DNA from 3 places in the Orrella marina genome. Region 3 is predicted to be linked to each of the others. Evidence: predicted binding sites of a transcription regulator. Region 3 holds the regulator's gene; each other region holds the start of a gene.
What was found. Region 3 encodes sigma-54, which starts transcription at its own class of promoters, with help from an activator protein. Its sites were predicted from a motif close to TGGCANGNAANCTGCTTT; they were not measured.
Positions count from the first base shown of each region.

Region 1 (6,330 bases), 600 kb from region 3:
GCAGCGCTGTGGACTGTTCCGGACTCAGACCGGATTCGAGTCCGAGAGGGTGGTGTACCAGTGCTACAAAGCCTCTGGATATGGGGGCGCTGGCGCATCCTGTGACAGCAGCACCAGTGCGACGGGCAAATACTTTGGCGAGTGGGCCGATAGCACCAAGGGCAAGACCGTCAATCACCAGTAGTGAGTCGGCTGGAACGATTGCCAGTTGATCTGCGGCAGCTGCCAGGGCTGCCGCATCAGAAAATGGAAATGCGTCGCCCAGACTCAATCGTTTGACGGTCCAGCCCAGGTTTTCCAGCTCGTGGATGATGTGTTTGTCATAGAGGTACCCGCCCGTCAGGGTGTCGAGATCACCCGGGTAGGCGAATGTCAGGACTGGGGCCACAGTTTGCCTTCATACCAGGCCCGTGCGACGTGCGATTCGGAAATCAGGACCTTGATTGAATCAAGGTCCTCGCCCTTCCTGCCGAGCTCGCCATTGCGGGCCGCCTTCGCAAGACCGTCAAACAGGTATTTGGTCAGGAATTCGGTGGTTGTGTTCTGCCCTTTGAATAATTCCACCTCGTCCAGGTTGCGGTAGTTGATCGGAGCAAGCAGTGACTTCAGCACCTCATGCGCGCGTCCAATATCGATCACGATGCCGTTCTCATCGAGCGACGTGGAGAACACCGCTGCGTCAACGACAAACGTGGCGCCATGCAGCGCCTGAGCCGGGCCAAACACCGCGCCGCGAAACGAGTGGGCGATCATGATGTGATCGCGAACTTCAACAGCAAACATGATTAATTCACTCCGTCAGGGTACTGGATCACCTGGCACAGACGATCCGAGCCAGGTTTAAAAATGCTGGAAATTTCTTCAGGCAGACTTTCAAACGGGATGGGTGTCTCAAGTAGTGCATCCAGGCAAGGATCTGACAACATGCTCATCGCCGCAGTCAGTCTGCGGCGATAGTTCCAGCGTGGAGCATGGGAGGATTCGATGTGGCCGACCTGACACGATATCAGCCTGATCTGCTGGCTATGGAACGCCTGCCCAAGTGCAACGGGAACCGTTTGGTCGCCGTACCAGCTTAGTTCGACGACGCTTGCCTCGTTTCCGGCAAGCGCCAGCGCGCTGGATAGTCCGGCTGCAGTCGCGCTGGCGTGAAACACGACGTCGCAATTGTCCGTTCCCTCCGTGGTCTCGCAGTAGTTGAGCCCAAGTTGCTTGCAAACGCTGGCCCGACTCGGCTGCGGGTCTATAACAGTGACTTGCGCACCGGGCAGGTCGCGGCACAAATAAGCGACCAGCAATCCAATCAGTCCTGCGCCTACGACAGCGATGCGATCAGATGCACACGGCTTGCCCGTCCAGACCGCGTTCAGTGCTGTTTCCATGTTCGCCGCGAGTACCGCACGCTTGGGACTGACCGAAGGTGGCACCGGAACGAGTGCTGACGACTGATGACGTAACAGGGTCTGGTGGGGGCTAAGTGAGAATACGTACTGGCCGAGCAGGTACGAAGGGCCCTGGATAACCTGTCCCACGTGGCAATAACCATACCGGACCGGAAACGGAAACTTGCCGCCCATGAAAGGAGCCTGCATACGCTCATACTCGGATGCGGGGACCCGGCCATGAAAGATCAGGGACTCGGTTCCGCGACTGATTGCGCTGTAGACGGCGCGCACAAGACATGTCTGCTCACCCGGATCCTCTGGATTCTCCAGATCTTCTGTCCGTATCTCAGCCTGTCCTGGACTGACGTACCAGATTGCCCTGGTTTGGCGCGGTGTGGTTTGCACGCAATAAACCCATATTCGGTTGCGGAATACTGTTCCGCTGGCTGAGGGCGCTGCCCTATACTGATCAAAGCAATTCAATTATAGGGTGCAACAAACTGTCACAGTGCAGGTCGCGCAACGCGGTTCTGCAGGGCGTTTGGTGAATTCGTGCCCGATTGGGTGAGCTTGAATGGAAGCTGCCATGTCTCGCGATCTTGTTTGACTGTCGCACTCGAAAGCCTGCCCGAGCGGTTTGACTCCTGCCTTTACTTTCCGGATCTTCAATGATGACGCGTCGTCGTGTCCTGTTCGTTTCGCTTGTCCTGCTGACCGTCCTTTCTCTGGTCTGGCTGATGATCACGGTTTTACCGGCCGGTCCCTCGGCTTCCTGGTTTCATTGGGTGATCGTGGTTGCGTTTGCATGTGTTCTGCCGTGGACAGTGATTGGCTTCTGGAACGCCTCAATCGGTTTGCTGATAGACCTGTTGAGTCGCAACCCGCTTCGCGTTGTCAACGCTGGTGCTGCCCAGACGCCGGAGGACCTTCCACTGACCGAGTCAACAGCCTTGTTGCTTTGTATCCGCAACGAGGTGCCGGATCGTCTTGTCAGAAACCTGCAGGCGATGATCTCGAGTCTGGGCAAGAGTCCTTACCACAACAAGTTCCATGTGTACGTATTGAGCGACACCACTGACGTCGCCGTGGCCGCAATGGAGCAAAGGATGTTCGGGGTGCTGGCCGACCAGTGGGCTGGAAAGATTTCCGTAACTTACCGCAGGCGGGATAATAATCGCGCATACAAGGCGGGCAATATTGAAGACTTCTGCGATCGCTGGGGGCATTTGCATACGTTCGCCCTCGTGCTGGACGCTGACAGTCTGATGGATGCCAGCGCAATCGAAAGACTGGTCCGTGTCATGACAGCCAACCCTCAGATCGGCATCTTGCAGGGACTGGTTGTCGGTTTGCCGTCCAGGAGTGCGTTTACGCGCCTGTTTCAATTTGGTATGCGACTCGGTATGCGCTCCTATACGCTCGGAAGCGCCTGGTGGCAGGGAGATTGTGGACCGTACTGGGGGCACAATGCGGTCCTGCGCATCAAACCGTTTTCTGAGGGATGCCGGCTTCCTGTCCTGGCTGATCGCCACGGCAAGTCATCCTACATACTGAGTCATGATCAGGTCGAGGCAGTTCTGATGCGGCGAGCGGGATATGAGGTCCGCGTATTTCCGCTAGAGGATCAGAGTTACGAAGAGAACCCGCCAACGCTGGTTGAGTTTATTCAGCGAGATCTTCGGTGGTGCGCTGGCAACATGCAATATGTGCACCTGTTGTCGATGACGGGGCTCAAATTCACGAGCCGGGTACAGTTGCTGCTTGCCATTCTCATGTTCGCGGGGGCGCCAGCCTGGATCGTTTTGCTGAGCATGGTCTCCTGGACGCTCGGTACAGATTCTTCGCTACTGGAGCAGATTGATCTGACGCATGCGGGTGTCCTGTTGTTGGCAGTCATGACTATGATGCTGTTGCCTCAACTGGCCAGTGCTATTGGTGTACTGGTCCGGCCGAGTTCTCGCAAGGCGTTTGGTGGCGCGATTCGTTTCGTCACAGGATTGCTATTGCAGATTCTGTTTGCTTTGATGGTCACCCCGATTCTGTGGGTGTCCCAGAGCGTGTTTCTGTTTGGGCTTCTGGCTGGCAAGCGGATTACCTGGGCATCACAGAATCGCGAGGCACACAGGATTGACTGGCTGGATGCAATCAGGAGTTTCGGATTTCATACGCTCGTGGGTGTGGTGATGGCATGGCCTGTATTCGACATGGGGGCGGGCGCCATTCTGATTGCCAGCCTGTTCATGGGCGGACTCTGGTTAGCCATTCCGCTGGCCGTACTGACTTCTCGACCGAAACTTGGGGAATGGCTGGTTCGCCATCGCCTGCTGTGTCTGCCTGAGGAGACCAGGCCGCCACGACTACTTGAAGAGATCGCCCGCAGCATGGCCGTGATCAGCACGCTGCCAGGCCCGAATCATGTTGCCCCCGAGAGCAGGTGATGGCACAAAGACGCACTTCGGGTTTTGTGCAGATTTATCTTCGAGTATTGCGCTTGCTGGGCAGTCAGCGACAGACGGCTGCCAGGCTGATTGGTGCCAACCTGCTCGTGGTTGTGGCAACGCTATCCGAGCCCATTTTGTTTGGCAAAGTGATTGATGCTCTGAGCCGGGCGGCGGGGCAAGTTGACCAGACATCCAGTGGTTTGCCGTCCGCTCTCTGGCAACAGCTTTATCCGTTACTGGGTGCCTGGGTGTTGGTCGGTCTGATCGCGATCATGGCGGGCGCCAGTGTCGCGCTGTTTGCGGATCGTTTGGCACACCGGCGGCGACACGAAGTGTTGCGCGACTATTTCGAACATGTTCTGCAATTACCGGTTCATCACCGTGATGCCCGTCATTCAGGGCGTTTGCTCAAGATCATGTTGCAGGGGACTGATTCAATCGGGGCCTTGTTACTGGGGTTCTTCAGAGATTACTTCGGTGCATTCTCCGCAGCCATCGTGCTGGTACCAGTTGCGCTGTATTTGAACTGGCGGATGGGGATGCTGCTCCTGGTTCTTGGTGCGGTGTTTATCGCTCTGACTCGTCTGATCCTGAGGCGTACCGAATCAATGCAGCGTTCGGTTGAGGGCCATCATTCAAATCTGGCCGAATTTGCGGCTGATACGCTGGGCAATGTGACCCTGGTTCAGAGTTTTGGGCGAATCCAGGCGGAAGTCAGCAGCCTGCGTCAACTCAGCGAGCAGGTGATCAGTGCCCAGTTTCCGGTGCTTTGGTGGTGGGCGATCGTCACGGTTCTGGTCCGGGCCGCCACAACCTTGACGGTGCTGGCTATGTTGATCATTGGCCTGTTCCTGTTCTCTCGTGGTCTTGCTACGGTTGGCGAGATCGTCACGTTCATCGGGTTCTCCGGGGTGATCATCTCTCGTCTTGAACAGACTGTCAGCTTTGCAAACCGGCTTTCAATGGAAGCACCAAAACTGGTCGAGTTTTTCGAGGTGCTGGACAGCCAGCCGGGTGTTGCAGAAGCGGAGAATGCAAGGGATCCTGGGCGGCTTTCTGGAGCGATCAAATTTGATCAGGTCACGTTCAGTTACGACGGACGACGAAGTGCCTTGCGCGCGTTCAATCTGAGTATCGAGCCGGGTCAGACGGTTGCGCTGGTGGGGCTCTCTGGCGCAGGGAAGTCGACTGCCATGTCACTGGTCTATAGACTGTTCGACCCGCAGCAAGGGCGAGTGCTGATCGATGGTCTGGACATTCGGGATATGACCTTGACCGGCCTACGACGAAATCTCGGTGTAGTCTCGCAGGAGGCACTGTTGTTTAATCGGTCGATCGCCGAGAACCTGATGGTGGGTGACCCGAATGCAGATCCAGAGCAGCTCAGAGTGGCAGCCAGCCAGGCCCACGCACTCGATTTCATTGAACGGATGCCCGCCCAGTTTGATGCGCTCGCCGGGGAAAGAGGGCGACATCTGTCGGGCGGTGAGCGTCAGCGCCTGGCAATTGCACGAGTCTTGCTGAAGAATCCACCCATCCTGCTACTTGATGAGGCGACCAGTGCACTGGATGCGGTAACCGAGGCCAGCGTGCAGGAGGCGATTGAACGTGCCAGGCAAGGACGCACCACCCTTGTCATTGCTCACAGGCTTGCAACCGTCAGGCGTGCAGACCGGATTGTCGTACTGGATGATGGCGAGATCGTCGAATCAGGTACATTTGAGGAACTGGCTCGGGCTAAAGGTGCTTTTGCGCAGATGGTTGACAGACAGTTTGGTCGTTCCAGTCTGGCACAGTAGTGATCGAATCAGTGGCAACACGACATAATGCTTAAGGGTGAGGGACATGACGGGTTTTTCTTCGGGCTGGCTGGGATTGAGGGAGCCAATAGACCATGCCAGCCGGAGTGTGGCTGTCAGGAATGCCATGCTTGGCGAATTGCGCCGCGTTCATGGCCGCTCGCTCAGCCGGCTAAATGTGGTGGATATCGGTTGTGGCACGGGGTCGAATCTGCGGGCCGTGGCGCCTCTGCTGGGGCGCGAGCAGTCGTGGCGGCTCGTTGACAATGACCCGATCCTGCTGGAGGCCGCGCGGCACGCGATCAGCGGTTGGGCCGATATGGTCTTGGAGGATACAACCTCCTCACTGACTGTTCGCAAAGGAGTATGCGAAATTCAGGTCGCGTTCGTGGCGGCGGATCTGGCAGAGAATGTTGAAGCAGTGCAAGGCATGTTCGAGGCTGATCTGTTGACAGCCTCGGCGTTGTTTGATCTGGTTTCGGCCTCGTGGCTCACGACATTTTGTGAGCGTCTTTCCTGCCCGCTGTATACGGTTCTGACTTATGACGGGCGCATGCAATGGACGCCGGTGCATCCCCTGGATGTGGAGGTTGTCGAGGCGTTCAATGCGCACCAGTTGACCGACAAGGGGTTTGGGCCAGCTGCTGGCTGGCAGGCTGTCTCGATTCTCGAGCAACAACTCACCCGCAAAGGCATGGTAGTGGT
Region 1 is NZ_CP028901.1:2,667,442-2,673,771, reverse strand. It holds gene DBV39_RS12130 (glycosyltransferase family 4 protein) at 1-388, opposite strand, end outside; gene DBV39_RS12125 (6-pyruvoyl trahydropterin synthase family protein) at 373-783, opposite strand; gene DBV39_RS12120 (zinc-dependent alcohol dehydrogenase) at 786-1,790, opposite strand; gene mdoH (glucans biosynthesis glucosyltransferase MdoH) at 2,054-3,823, shown strand; gene DBV39_RS12110 (glucan ABC transporter ATP-binding protein/ permease) at 3,823-5,625, shown strand; gene DBV39_RS12105 (class I SAM-dependent methyltransferase) at 5,672-6,330, shown strand, end outside.
Region 1: a site for sigma-54 is predicted at 1,956-1,973, ahead of mdoH (glucans biosynthesis glucosyltransferase MdoH). Genes of this name have one in related genera too.

Region 2 (6,330 bases), 2.0 Mb from region 3:
TACGCCCTTGTTCAGTGTTTCCTGCTTTCTATTGCGTTCTATTGCGTTGTGCTCGTCACTGATCATTTTGATCTGCATTTCTTTACTTTTTTATAAGCATCCATGGCCAGCCATTTCGATCTGACAGATCTCCAACTTATCGTCAACATTGGCGATGCCAGCAGTCTGACGCGAGGGGCCGAGAAGTCACACCTCTCGCTGCCTGCTGCAAGCAACAGGGTCAAGAACCTGGAAGAGCATTTCGGGACCCGGTTGTTCAACCGCAATAGCCAGGGTGTCACGCTCACACCTTCAGGCGAAGCGTTTCTAAGGCATGCACGCAAGGTCCTTCAGCAGATTGACCAGTTGCGCGGTGATATTCACGAGTACTCTCGAGGGATCAAGGGCCAGGTCAGGATTTTTGCCAATACAACCGCCATGACCGAGTTCATGCCGGCAGTGCTCAGCCGCTATCTGGCTTCGCACGAGGACGTAAACGTCAACCTGCGGGAACGATTGAGTTATCTGGTTGCCAAAGGTGTGGCTGACGGGTCGGCTGATATAGGTATCGTGGCGGGACAACCTGCTGCCAATGGCATCGAGTATCTGCCGTATCGCAAGGACCGGTTGATTCTGGTCACGCATCCCGATCATCCACTGTCTGAACTCGAAGAGGTTTCTTTCGCGGACACGCTGGAGTACGACTATGTTGGCCTTTCTGAATGGAGTGCAATTCACGCCTTCTTGCTACAGGCTGCCGAGAATATTGGCTTTCCTTTAAAGTTTCGGGTGGAGGTCGCCAGTTTTGAGGCAGTCTGCCGGATGATTGAGGCCAGAGTTGGTATCGGTGTGGTTCCCGAGCGGGCTGCACGCCGGTACGCCCGCAATATGGATATCCGTCTGGTGCGTATTTCTGATGGCTGGGCCGAACGCAAATTACATATCTGTGTGCGCGATCTGGAGGCGTTGCCCGCGTTTGCCAGGGACCTTGTGGACCTGTTGCTCGAAGATGTGCCATGCGAAGCGCAAGGCCAGGCTAACTCGACGTCGAAGCAGTCAAAGGAGTCCCTATGATTCAAAAGCTGGTGCTGGCATCCGGTAACGCCGGCAAGCTGCGCGAGTTTGCGCGTCTGCTGACGCCGCTGGGCGTAGAGGTGGTATCGCAAAAAACTTTGGGAATTGAGCCCGTCCCGGAGCCTCACTGTACGTTCCTGGAAAACGCACTGGCCAAGGCGCGCCATGCTAGCGAGCAAAGCGGACTGCCTGCTCTGGCTGATGATTCTGGCCTTTGCGTGCCGGCACTTGGCGGTGCGCCTGGGGTACTGTCAGCCCGCTTTGCAACGCCACAGGCGGGTCAGGATCAGGATAGTCTCAATAACCAGAAGCTTGTCGAGTCAATGGCGGCGCAGTCCGATCGCAGGGGTTTTTATGTTGCGCTGCTGGTTCTGGTGCGCCATGCACAGGATCCGCTTCCGGTCGTGGCGCAGGCAGTCTGGCATGGTGAGATCGTGGATCAGGCCAGGGGCCAGAATGGGTTTGGCTATGATCCGCATTTCTGGCTGCCGGCGCGGCAGATGACCGTTGCGCAGCTTGATCCAGAGGTCAAGAACCGGATCAGCCACCGTGCCATGGCAACCGATGACCTGATCGCCCAAACGCAGACACTCGGTTTGATTGAGCCAGTTACCCCGCGCTGACAGCCAGGTGGTGACTCCCGGCCCCTGGGGGGGGTCAGCACCCGCAACGTTGCGGACAGGGTCATTCGGACCGAATTTCAGCACCATGATCCAGTACCCTATGCTGGTATCAGCATCAGTTGCTGGTGATTGTTTTTCAGGAGGGCAGGTGGCCCAACCGCATCGCATCATTCCCATCGTTGAGGCCTCCCGGATTCAGACATCCGGAGACCGTTCTGTCGTCTGGAAGGGTTTGCAGACGCTTCCGCCGCTGACTTTGTATATTCATGTGCCCTGGTGCGTGCGGAAATGTCCTTACTGTGACTTCAACTCGCATGAGGCTCCTGCTGATCTGCCTGAGGCCGACTATCTTGCAGCCCTCACCGCCGATCTCGAGCAGGCGCTGCCTCACATCTGGGGACGCCAGATTCACGCAGTTTTTTTCGGGGGAGGGACCCCGAGTCTGCTCTCCGAACAAACCATGGATCAGATTCTTTCCATGGTGCGCGCGCGAGTGGCATTGTGGGCCGATGCCGAGATCACGATTGAGGCCAACCCTGGTGCAGCAGAGATTGACCGGTTCAAAGGTTACGCTGCGAGCGGCATTAATCGCATCTCGCTGGGTATCCAGTCGCTTGATGACGCACAACTGATCGCGCTTGGCCGCATTCATGATGTTAGTCAGGCGCTTGCGGCGATCGAAATGGCTCGCTCGAGTTTTGGGAGGGTCAATCTTGACTTGATGTATGGTCTGCCTGGTCAGAGTGCAGAGCAGTGGTGCCAGACTTTGCGGCAGATCCGGCAGTTTGACACCGAGCACCTCAGTCTTTATCAGCTGACTCTTGAGCCGCAGACCGTGTTCGCGAAGTATCCGCCAGTACTACCTGACGAGGATGTGATCGACCAGATGGAGTCGGTGATCCAGGAGGAGATCGTTGCACAAGGCTGGGACCGTTACGAAGTTTCGGCGTATGCCAAACCAGGGGCTACCAGTCGCCACAACATGAATTACTGGACGTTCGGGGATTATCTGGGCATCGGACCGGGTGCGCACAGCAAGATTTCGTTTCCGGACCGGATTGTGCGTGAGGCGCGTACGCGCAGCCCGCTTCAGTGGATGCAGCGAGCCGTGCAGTGGGATGGCTCGCATATACCAGAGTCGGTTTCGATAGCCGAAGCCGAGTTGCCCTTTGAGTTTATGCTCAATGCGTTGCGTTTGCGCGAAGGGGTTTCGTCCAGTCTGTTCGAGCAGCGCACCGGTATGCCCCTGCACCAGATTCATCCACAGATCCAGAAGGCAATTGACAAGGGGCTTCTGGCACCTTGGGCTGACCGCATCGTGGCGAGTCCGCTTGGGTGGCGTCATCTCAACACGCTACAGTCCCAGTTTCTATCAGAGAGTTGATCTGCCAGTACAGTGGATCGTGCGCTGCATTGCAAAGATTCATGACTTGTCGCAAGGAAGATCATCTCTGGCCATCTCGGGCTGCGCGCAACTGGGCGACGTCAAGTGAGTGATGCGAATAGATGACGCCAGGAATGGGTGCAAACACGGAGGACAGCTACCAGACGGGCGATATCGATCTAAGTGTTTGCACTCAAACAGTGCCATAAATGGTGCACAAAGCACTTGTCTGGTGCATTATGCTGGTTTGATCGTGCGCGCTTCGGGTGCGTTCAAGTTGGCACGGAAGTTGCTTGATGTGTTTCAAGCATCAAAACGAGTCATCAACAAATCACCTGACTTGCATTGAGCAGCAGAATGAGAGGTCTCTCAGAAGAACCGCTCGTTCCTGATTTTAAAGTTAATTTTTACACTGAACCTGTCATCACCGGAGTCAACATGAGCACCACTGAAGACGTTTTGAAATTGATCGCTGATAACGACGTCAAGTTTGTCGACTTGCGTTTCACCGACACACTTGGCAAGGAACAGCACGTTTCCATTCCCGCTAAACTGGTCGATGCTGACAAGCTGGAATCCGGACAGGCTTTTGATGGATCTTCAATTGCCGGCTGGAAGGGCATCGAAGCGTCAGACATGTTGCTGATGCCCGATCCTGCAACAGCCCACATGGACCCCTTCCGTGAGGAGTCCACACTGATCCTGACGTGTGACGTGCTTGAGCCGTCTGACATGAAGGGATACGACCGTGATCCACGTTCGCTCGCCAAACGTGCGGAAGCCTATCTGAAATCGAGTGGACTTGGCGATACGGCCTACTTTGGTCCCGAGCCTGAGTTCTTCGTGTTTGACGGCGTGTCCTGGGACGACGACATGTCGGGCTGCTTCGTAAAAATTCACTCGGAAGAGGGTTCGTGGAGCCGTGGCAAGGACATGGATGGCGCCAACATGGGCCACCGTCCCAAGGTTAAAGGCGGTTACTTCCCGGTTCCCCCGGTTGATACCTTCCAGGACATGCGTTCGGAAATGTGTCTGCTGCTCGAAGAGCAGGGCGTGCCAGTGGAAGTCCACCACCACGAAGTGGCCGGCGCAGGACAGTCTGAAATTGGTACGGTCTTCAACACACTGTTGCGTCGCGCTGACTGGAACCAGATTTTGAAGTACACGGTTCACAATGTGGCCCACGCGTACGGCAAGACGGCAACCTTCATGCCCAAGCCTGTCGTTGGTGACAACGGGTCCGGCATGCACGTTCACCAGTCAATCTGGAAAGATGGTCAGAACCTGTTTGCAGGTAATGGGTACGCCGGTCTGTCCGAATTCGCGCTGTATTACATCGGCGGCATCATCAAGCATGCCCGTGCTCTGAATGCCATCACCAACCCGGGTACGAACTCGTACAAGCGTCTGGTTCCTCACTTCGAAGCACCGGTCAAACTGGCTTACTCAGCCCGTAACCGTTCCGCATCTATCCGGATTCCTTACGTCGGCAACCCCAAGGCGCGCCGGATCGAGGCCCGCTTCCCGGATCCTCTGGCCAACCCGTATCTCGCATTCTCTGCTCTGATGATGGCTGGTCTTGATGGGGTGCAGAACAAGATCCATCCTGGCGATCCAGCGGACAAGAACCTGTACGACCTGGCGCCTGAAGAAGATGCAAAGATCCCGACCGTATGCAGTTCGCTCGAGCAGGCACTCGAGGCGCTCGACAGCGATCGCGAGTTCCTCACCCGTGGCGGCGTGTTCAGCAACGAAATGCTTGATGCATACATCGAGCTGAAGATGCAGGAGGTTACTCGCATGCGTGTGACTGCCCATCCGGTTGAGTTCGACATGTACTACAGCCTGTGATTGACTTTGTATAAGGGGTCGGGCCACCCCGGCCCGACAACCATGAAAGTTGCTGAAATACTGAATCTGCTCTCGACAACAGTGTTGTTGCTGGACCGCGATGGCGTGGTGTCCCATGCCAACGCGGCTTCCGAAGACTTGTTTGGACGGTCAAGACGTCAGATCGAAGGGCAGATGGCGATTGCGCTCTTTGACGAAGACCTTGCGCTGGCCCAGTCAGTGCATCACGCCTGTGAAGGCTCGCTAGAAGGTATGCGGCAGGTCGTGAAGATGCACCGTAACGGGGTTTCTTCCGAAGTGTCTGTTACCACCATGAGTCTGGTTCATCAGCCCTGGGTGGCAATCATGGAAGTCACCGATCTGGAGCATCGTCTCATCGTGGATCGCACGCAGCGTCTGGCCGACGAAATCGCGGCCCAGCGTGAATTGCTGAGAAATCTTGCCCACGAAGTCAAGAATCCACTTGGTGGGTTGCGTGGTGCGGCGCAGTTGCTTGAATCCGAATTGCCCGACGAGCGTCTGACAGAGTACACACGGGTGATTATTTCCGAGGCTGATCGCCTTCAGGGACTGGTCGATAGACTGACAGCACCTGGCAATACGCCCTTGCATAAAGAACACATCAATATCCACGAGGTGTGCGAGCGGGTGTGTTCACTGGTAGCAGCCGAGTTTCCCGGTATTCATCTGATACGGGATTACGACGCGTCGATGCCCGATGTTTATGCTGATCCGGCCCGTCTGGTGCAGGCGCTTTTGAATGTGGTGCGAAATGCAGCGCAGATTCTTGCCCAGCACCCCGAGGTTCAGGATGCGAGGATTCAGGTCAGAACACGGATTGCCCGGCAGGTCCTGATGCATCGTCGACAGCACCGTCTGGCTGCTCAGATTTCCGTGATCGACAACGGTCCTGGCGTTTCGGATGCGGTGCGGGAACGGATATTCCATCCGCTGGTCACGGACCGGCAGGGGGGCACAGGCCTGGGGTTGAGCCTGGCTCAGGATCTGCTGCAACAGCACGATGGTTTGATCGAATTCGATTCGAGGCCAGGCCGCACAGAATTTAAATTGTTGTTACCACTGGAGCTCTCATGAAACCCGTATGGATCGTAGACGATGATCAAGCCATTCGCTGGGTGCTCGAGAAGGCGCTGACCCGTGCTGGAATCGAGACGGTCAGTTTCTCTAGTGCGCAGGAAGTGCAGACCGCGCTGCATGATGATGTCCCGGCAGCACTTGTGTCAGATATCCGGATGCCAGGTAAGGATGGACTGGCGCTCCTGAAAGACGTCAAGCGGGCTCATCCCGCACTGCCTGTCATCATCATGACCGCGTTTGGTGATCTGGATAGCACCGTCTCGGCGTTCCAGGGAGGTGCTTTTGACTATCTCCCCAAGCCCTTCGATGTAAACGAAGCTG
Region 2 is NZ_CP028901.1:1,249,662-1,255,991, reverse strand. It holds gene DBV39_RS05575 (LysR substrate-binding domain-containing protein) at 103-1,053, shown strand; gene rdgB (RdgB/HAM1 family non-canonical purine NTP pyrophosphatase) at 1,050-1,676, shown strand; gene hemW (radical SAM family heme chaperone HemW) at 1,852-3,060, shown strand; gene glnA (type I glutamate--ammonia ligase) at 3,499-4,911, shown strand; gene glnL (nitrogen regulation protein NR(II)) at 4,954-6,006, shown strand; gene ntrC (nitrogen regulation protein NR(I)) at 6,003-6,330, shown strand, end outside.
Region 2: a site for sigma-54 is predicted at 3,339-3,356, ahead of glnA (type I glutamate--ammonia ligase). Genes of this name have one in related genera too.

Region 3 (6,330 bases):
GAATGGTTAAGTGCATCCTCACCGCTCACAGTCATTTTAGACGGCGAACCTCCGGAATGGATCCAGCGTCAGGCCTGTTGATCACCTGCTCTCTCCAGACAGCCCGCAGAGCTGGCCAGCCAGAAGGTTACCCTGCCTTTGGGCCTTGGGCCTTGGGCTTTGGCTCAGTGTCTGTCATCAACGCCGGTCGTCAATCGCCACCGCCAACCCAGTTAGCCAGAACAGATCAGGACCCCCTTATGTCCCAAGAATCGGTCGCAGATGAAGTCAGACGCAGACGCACCTTCGCCATCATCTCCCACCCAGACGCAGGTAAAACAACACTGACCGAGAAGGTTCTGCTGTTTGCGGGTGCCATTCAGATCGCTGGCAGCGTCAAGGCACGCAAAGCCTCACGCCACGCCGCCTCAGACTGGATGGAAATCGAGAAACAACGCGGCATCTCGGTGGCCTCATCGGTGATGCAGATCGAGTACCAGGATTGCGTAATCAATCTTCTCGACACCCCCGGTCACCAAGACTTCTCGGAAGACACGTACCGCGTACTGACTGCGGTCGACGCGGCACTGATGGTGATCGACGGCGCCAACGGTGTCGAACCTCAGACATTGCGGTTGCTTGAGGTCTGTCGCGCCCGCCAGACACCCATCATCACCTTCATCAACAAGTTCGATCGAGAGGTCAAGCAGCCACTGGATCTAATTGCCGAAGTCGAGTCTCATCTCAAGATGGATGCGGTACCCCTGACCTGGCCTGTTGGCATGGGCAAGGCGTTTGGTGGCGTGTTCGATATCCGGCACGACCGAATGCGCTTGTTCCGGGCAGGCCGGAACAAGTTTGACGAATCCGATCAGGCTTTCATCGAGGGTCTGGACAATCCCGAGATCGGCAACCGCTTCAACGAGTCCTGGGTTCAGGCACTCGATGAAATCGAGCTCATCCGGGAGGCTTCCCCGACCCTTGACCGTCAAGCGTTCCTGGACGGCAGGCAGACGCCCGTTCTCTTCGGCTCGGCCATCAACAACTTCGGGGTGCAGGAAGTCCTCGACACTTTAGTCGAGATGGCTCCTTCCCCCGGTCCCCGCAAAGCGCTAGAGCGCACCGTCGAGCCTGATGAACCCAAGTTCACCGGGGTGGTTTTCAAGGTTCAGGCCAACATGGATCCTGCCCATCGAGACCGCGTCGCTTTCGTGCGGGTCAGTTCGGGACGCTTCACACGCGGTATGAAGTTACGTGTGAGTCGCACCGGCAAAGACATTCGACCCAACAATGTGGTGTCATTTCTGTCGCAACGTCGCGAACTGGTTGAAGACGCGGTCGCCGGAGATATCATCGGCATTCCCAACCACGGCATACTGCACCTGGGCGACGTGCTGACCGAAGGCGAGACACTGCACTTCACCGGGTTACCCTTCTTTGCGCCTGAGCTCTTCCAGGCAGTTGAAGTCAAAGATCCGTTGCGAACCAAGCAGTTGCGGGTAGGGCTGACGCAACTCGGTGAGGAAGGTGCCATCCAGGTCTTCAGGCCAGAGGCTGCGGGCGGGGCGATGCTGCTTGGCGCAGTGGGGGTCCTGCAGTTTGAGGTCGTTGCCCATCGCCTTAAAACAGAATACGGTGTCGAAGCCCGGATGATGCCGTCAAGGTACAGTCTGGCTCGGTGGGTTTCGGCAGAAGACTCGAAGGAATTGCGCAAGTTCCTGGATGCAAACATGGCAAATATCGCCTACGATGTTGTTGATGCGCCCGCGTTTCTGGCATCATCTGTTGCCCAGCTACGGGTTGCACAAGAGCGGTATCCGCAGATCCAGTTTCATACAATGCGTGAACACGGTGGCAAAGTGTTTGATCAGGCGGGCTGATTCTGACCCTCGGCAGGTCCCCTTGCTTCATGCTGACAGGCGTAAAGCCCGCACCTATTAACGTTGATGTTCCAAGATGTCCTGGCGATTCCTGATTTTCTTTGTGGTGTTCTGCATGGCCGGTTCTGCTCTGGCGGGAATGGTCGTGGGCAACTGGCTGGTCAGCGAAGCGCCTGTTGTCGACGAAGGTACACGCACAAACGCAGGACTGAATACTGAGCAGGTTCTGGACGCATCTGGTCGGCCCCTTGCCGGCATTGCGCCGCAGCCGCTAACTGACGGCACGCTCGGCGTTCCACAGAACCGGATTCAGCCAATGTGGGAAATTCAGGCTGTCTCTCTGTTTGACTCGAACCTCGATCCGATGGTGTCACTGGCGATCGGCAGTCAGAGTTTCACTATCGCTGATGTGCTCAATCAAGCGGGTGCCGGACTCAGTGACGGTTCTTCAGACATTGCGACCTTAGACGTCACGCAGGGCGGCGGTGGATCTTCCGCGAATGATCGGGTCGGAGACATTGCCAGACAGCAGGGGGGAAGCGGCAACACACAGGGTGGCTCGGCTCCTGGCAACTGGCAGCAAGCACTTGATGAGGCAATCCGTGCCTGCGACTCGGTTGGCTTTTTCAGTCGGCCGGGATGTATCGAGCAGGCTCGCCAGCGGTTTTGTGGGCCGAACAATGCCTGGGGACGTTACCGCCACTGCCCGGCCCAGCAGGGTTTTGGTCCCTCTGGCGGTGGTGCCTGACAAGGCGGGTCACTCACCTTGCAAGCTCTCTGACCCCTGTCGTTCCCGTCGTGAGGCCGTCACGGCCTTGTTACGACGTCTGGACCGGTGTCACCTACCGCCTTCCTTGCTCAGACAATCGATGCCTGGGACTTACGCAGTGATGCCGTCGGAATACGCATCTGTTCCCGATACTTCGCCACGGTCCGCCGGGCAATCGTGATGCCCTGCTCCTCAAGCAGTTTGACCAACTGTGCATCCGAAAGAGGTTTGGCACGATCCTCGGACTGAATGAACCCTTTGATTCTGCTCTGGACAGCCGTCGAGGATGTAGCCTCCCGACCCTCGGTACTTAATCCGCCCCCAAAAAATCGCTTGAGCTCCACCGTCCCAAACGGTGTCAGCATGAACTTCTGAGTAGTCGCTCTGGAAACCGTCGACTCATGCAACCCTAGTTCTCCAGAAATTTCTCGCAACGTCAGGGGACGAATGGCTCCCCATCCCTCATCAAAGAACGCTTGCTGGTGGTCGGCAATCGCCTGAGAAACTCGCATGATTGTCTCGAATCGCTGCGACACGTTGCGAATCAGCCATCTTGCTTCCTGCAACTGCCCGTGCAAGGCAGTGTGCTCACCGCTTCGGGCTGAGCCAAGCGCCTGGGCATAGACTTCGTTGATACACAATTTAGGAACCACTGACTCATTGAGCTGGATCTGCCACCCCTTGGCAGTTCGTCGCGCAATCACATCGGGCACAGCAAAATCAGCGGCTGGACGTGTCCACTGGCTTGCGGGACGGGGGTTCAGGCGCCGTATGCCTGTACAGGCTTGTTGCAACAAGTCAGCAGGGCAGTCAAGCTGTTCGCGCAAACGGCCAAGATTACCCGTTGCCAGCGTGTCAAGGTGATGCTGGCAAATCTCCCGGCCCAGCGCAAGCACCTGTTCATCGGCGAACACCGGCAACACGGCGAGATCCGGTTGTTCCAGTTGCAGCAGCAGACACTCGGACAAATCCCGTGCACCAACACCCGGCGGATCGAAGGACTGAAGCAGCCGCAGCGCAGCAGCAAGCTCATCCAGTTCAACACCGGTTTGCGGATCCAGCATGGACAGCACTTCTGGCAATGAGGACTCCATCATGCCGTCATCGTTCAGATCGTCGATCAGCAACGACACCAGCGCGGCATCGCGTTCGCTGACATGGGTCGTCCCCAGTTGTTGTAACAAGTGCTCGCGCAAGGATATCTCACCCGCAGACTCAGGTCGTTCGAGTTGCTCATCATCGCGCTCACGTCGCAAACCGCCTGCGGGCGTCTCGGCTGCCGTTTGTGGCGATGGTTCGGCCTCAATGGTCTGCACGGGTATGTCATTGCCGTCCGTTCCGGTATCTGCGGCTTCAGACGGCTCCGGCGTGTCAAGCAGAGGGTTCTCTGCAAGGGCCCGTGCCACCTCAAGTTCAAGATCGAGCGTAGAAAGTTGCAACAATCGTATAGACTGCTGCAATGCGGGGGTCAGCGTCAAATGCTGACCCATGCGAAGCTCGAGAGACTGACGACTCATTAGTGAATTAATCCGATGCAAACAAATAGCCGATCGACCACAAGCCGGGACGATACCCGGTCCCTGAGCACCACCATCAGAAAACTTCTGCTGCCCACCCGCCTGTTACAGGCGGGTGTCATCGCTGCAGTCGTCATCATCTGGGTCTGGATTGCCCAGCAAATATTGCGGCTGGGCGGGATGATTCGCTACGACGGTCTAAAGTCCCTGGGACCTGAGTTCGTCAGGATCATGACCGATATCAACCCATACCTTTGGTGGGGTGTGGTCGCCATTCTGAGTCTGATTGTACTTTCAGTCACGCGCACCTGGCTGATCAACAGCCAGAAACGTTCCCGAACCGTCCTGGTGCCCGTTGCAGATGTACAGAGACTCGCAAACACACTCTCGGTGGAAGGCATCCAGGTACTTCGCTGGGTCTGGGACGAGAGCGCGGACCCGGTCACGGTCGGCGATCTGATCACCACGCGTCAGCAGCTTGGTTCGGGGCGGGTACGCAAACTTGCGATGGCACAGGCACAGGCGCTTGCGCTGGCTTCTGCAAGCAAGCCACCCTCGTTCAACATGCGCGACGCTGACACACCACAGACTCGGCCAGAGCCCGTTATCGACTCGCGTGCAACAGAAAGCGGCGAGCGCAAGGACCCACCGACGATCCGTGCTGAGCCCAGGACACGCAGCGAACCCAGCTTGTAAGCGAGATCGCCATCATCTGATTCCCGTTCCAGTCATGGTCGGGAGATGAAGGTTCTGACTGGTGTCGTGGATCCGACCCGCACGTCCGAACACGATGTGGCCTGAGACCCGCAAACGGGCAGCAAGCTCGGGTCAATGACCCGATCAAACTTGCATTTTTCCTCAGAATATGTTTTGCTATAGACATGAATACCTCAATGGGTCCTCGCGAGATGATTGCACAGGCAGCAACGCTGTCGGCTTTTGCTCGTCAGTGTGCTTCGACCAGCGCACGGGACGCCATGTCTTCGGCAACCCTCGCCACCAACTCCCTATCCCTACTACTAGCGATCGGTTGCCGGGCCTAGTGCCCCGTGGCAAGTCCGGCAGCCTAGTGCCACACCTGTGCGGTGATGCACGATTCGTGCGCTCGCGGGCACACTCCAGTTCAAAACCATTCACATTTAAATCGTTGCCAGTTGGCCCCGCCGATCGGGGCGAGAGAGGATTCCATGTTGACCGACCCATCCAAGAAATACATTCCCTTCAAGCCGTTCACAAAAGACTTTTCTGAGCGAACCTGGCCAAGCAAGCGCATCACTCATCCTCCAGTCTGGATGAGCACCGACTTGCGTGATGGCAACCAGTCCCTGATCGAGCCCATGAGCGTCGAGCGCAAGCTGCGCTTTTTCGAGATGCTGATCAAGACTGGCCTCAAGGAGATCGAGGTCGGCTTTCCGTCGGCTTCGCAGACAGACTTCGACTTCGTGCGCAAGCTCGTTGACGAAAACAGGATCCCTGAAGACGTCACCATCATTGCCCTTACCCAGTCACGTCCAGAGCTGATCGAACGCACGGTCGAAGCCGCGGCTGGCGCCAAGAAGGCCATGATCCACCTCTACAACGCCTGCGCCCCGGCGTTTCGCAAAATTGTGTTCAACATGTCCCGCGACGAGGTCAAACAAGTCGCCGTTGACGGCACTCGCTGGGTGATGGAAAACATGGCCAAGCATCCAGAGACCGACTGGTACTACGAGTATTCGCCTGAAGTGTTCAGCACCACCGAGCCTGAGTTTGCCCTGGACGTCTGCAACGCGGTAACCGAGGTGTGGAAACCCACCCCGCAAAAGAAGATTGTGTTCAACCTGCCAGCCACTGTAGAGGCGACAACGCCGAACATGTACGCGGACCAGGTGGAATTCATGCACACACGCCTGAACAAGCGTGACAGCATCGTCATCAGCGTCCACCCTCACAATGATCGCGGCACAGCCGTGGCTGCAGCCGAACTGGCCATGATGGCTGGTGCGGACAGGGTCGAGGGATGCCTTTTCGGGAACGGTGAGCGTACCGGCAACGTGGATCTCGTCACGTTAGCGCTTAACCTCTACACACAGGGAATCCATCCCGGGCTCGACTTCTCGGACATTGACGAAGTGCGCCGTTGCGTCGAGTACTGTAACCAGTTGCCTGTTCATCCGCGTCACCCCTATGTCGGGGACTTGGTGTT
Region 3 is NZ_CP028901.1:3,264,678-3,271,007, reverse strand. It holds gene DBV39_RS14920 (peptide chain release factor 3) at 240-1,859, shown strand; gene DBV39_RS14915 (hypothetical protein) at 1,936-2,607, shown strand; gene rpoN (RNA polymerase factor sigma-54) at 2,718-4,145, opposite strand; gene DBV39_RS14905 (hypothetical protein) at 4,161-4,841, shown strand; gene leuA (2-isopropylmalate synthase) at 5,333-6,330, shown strand, end outside.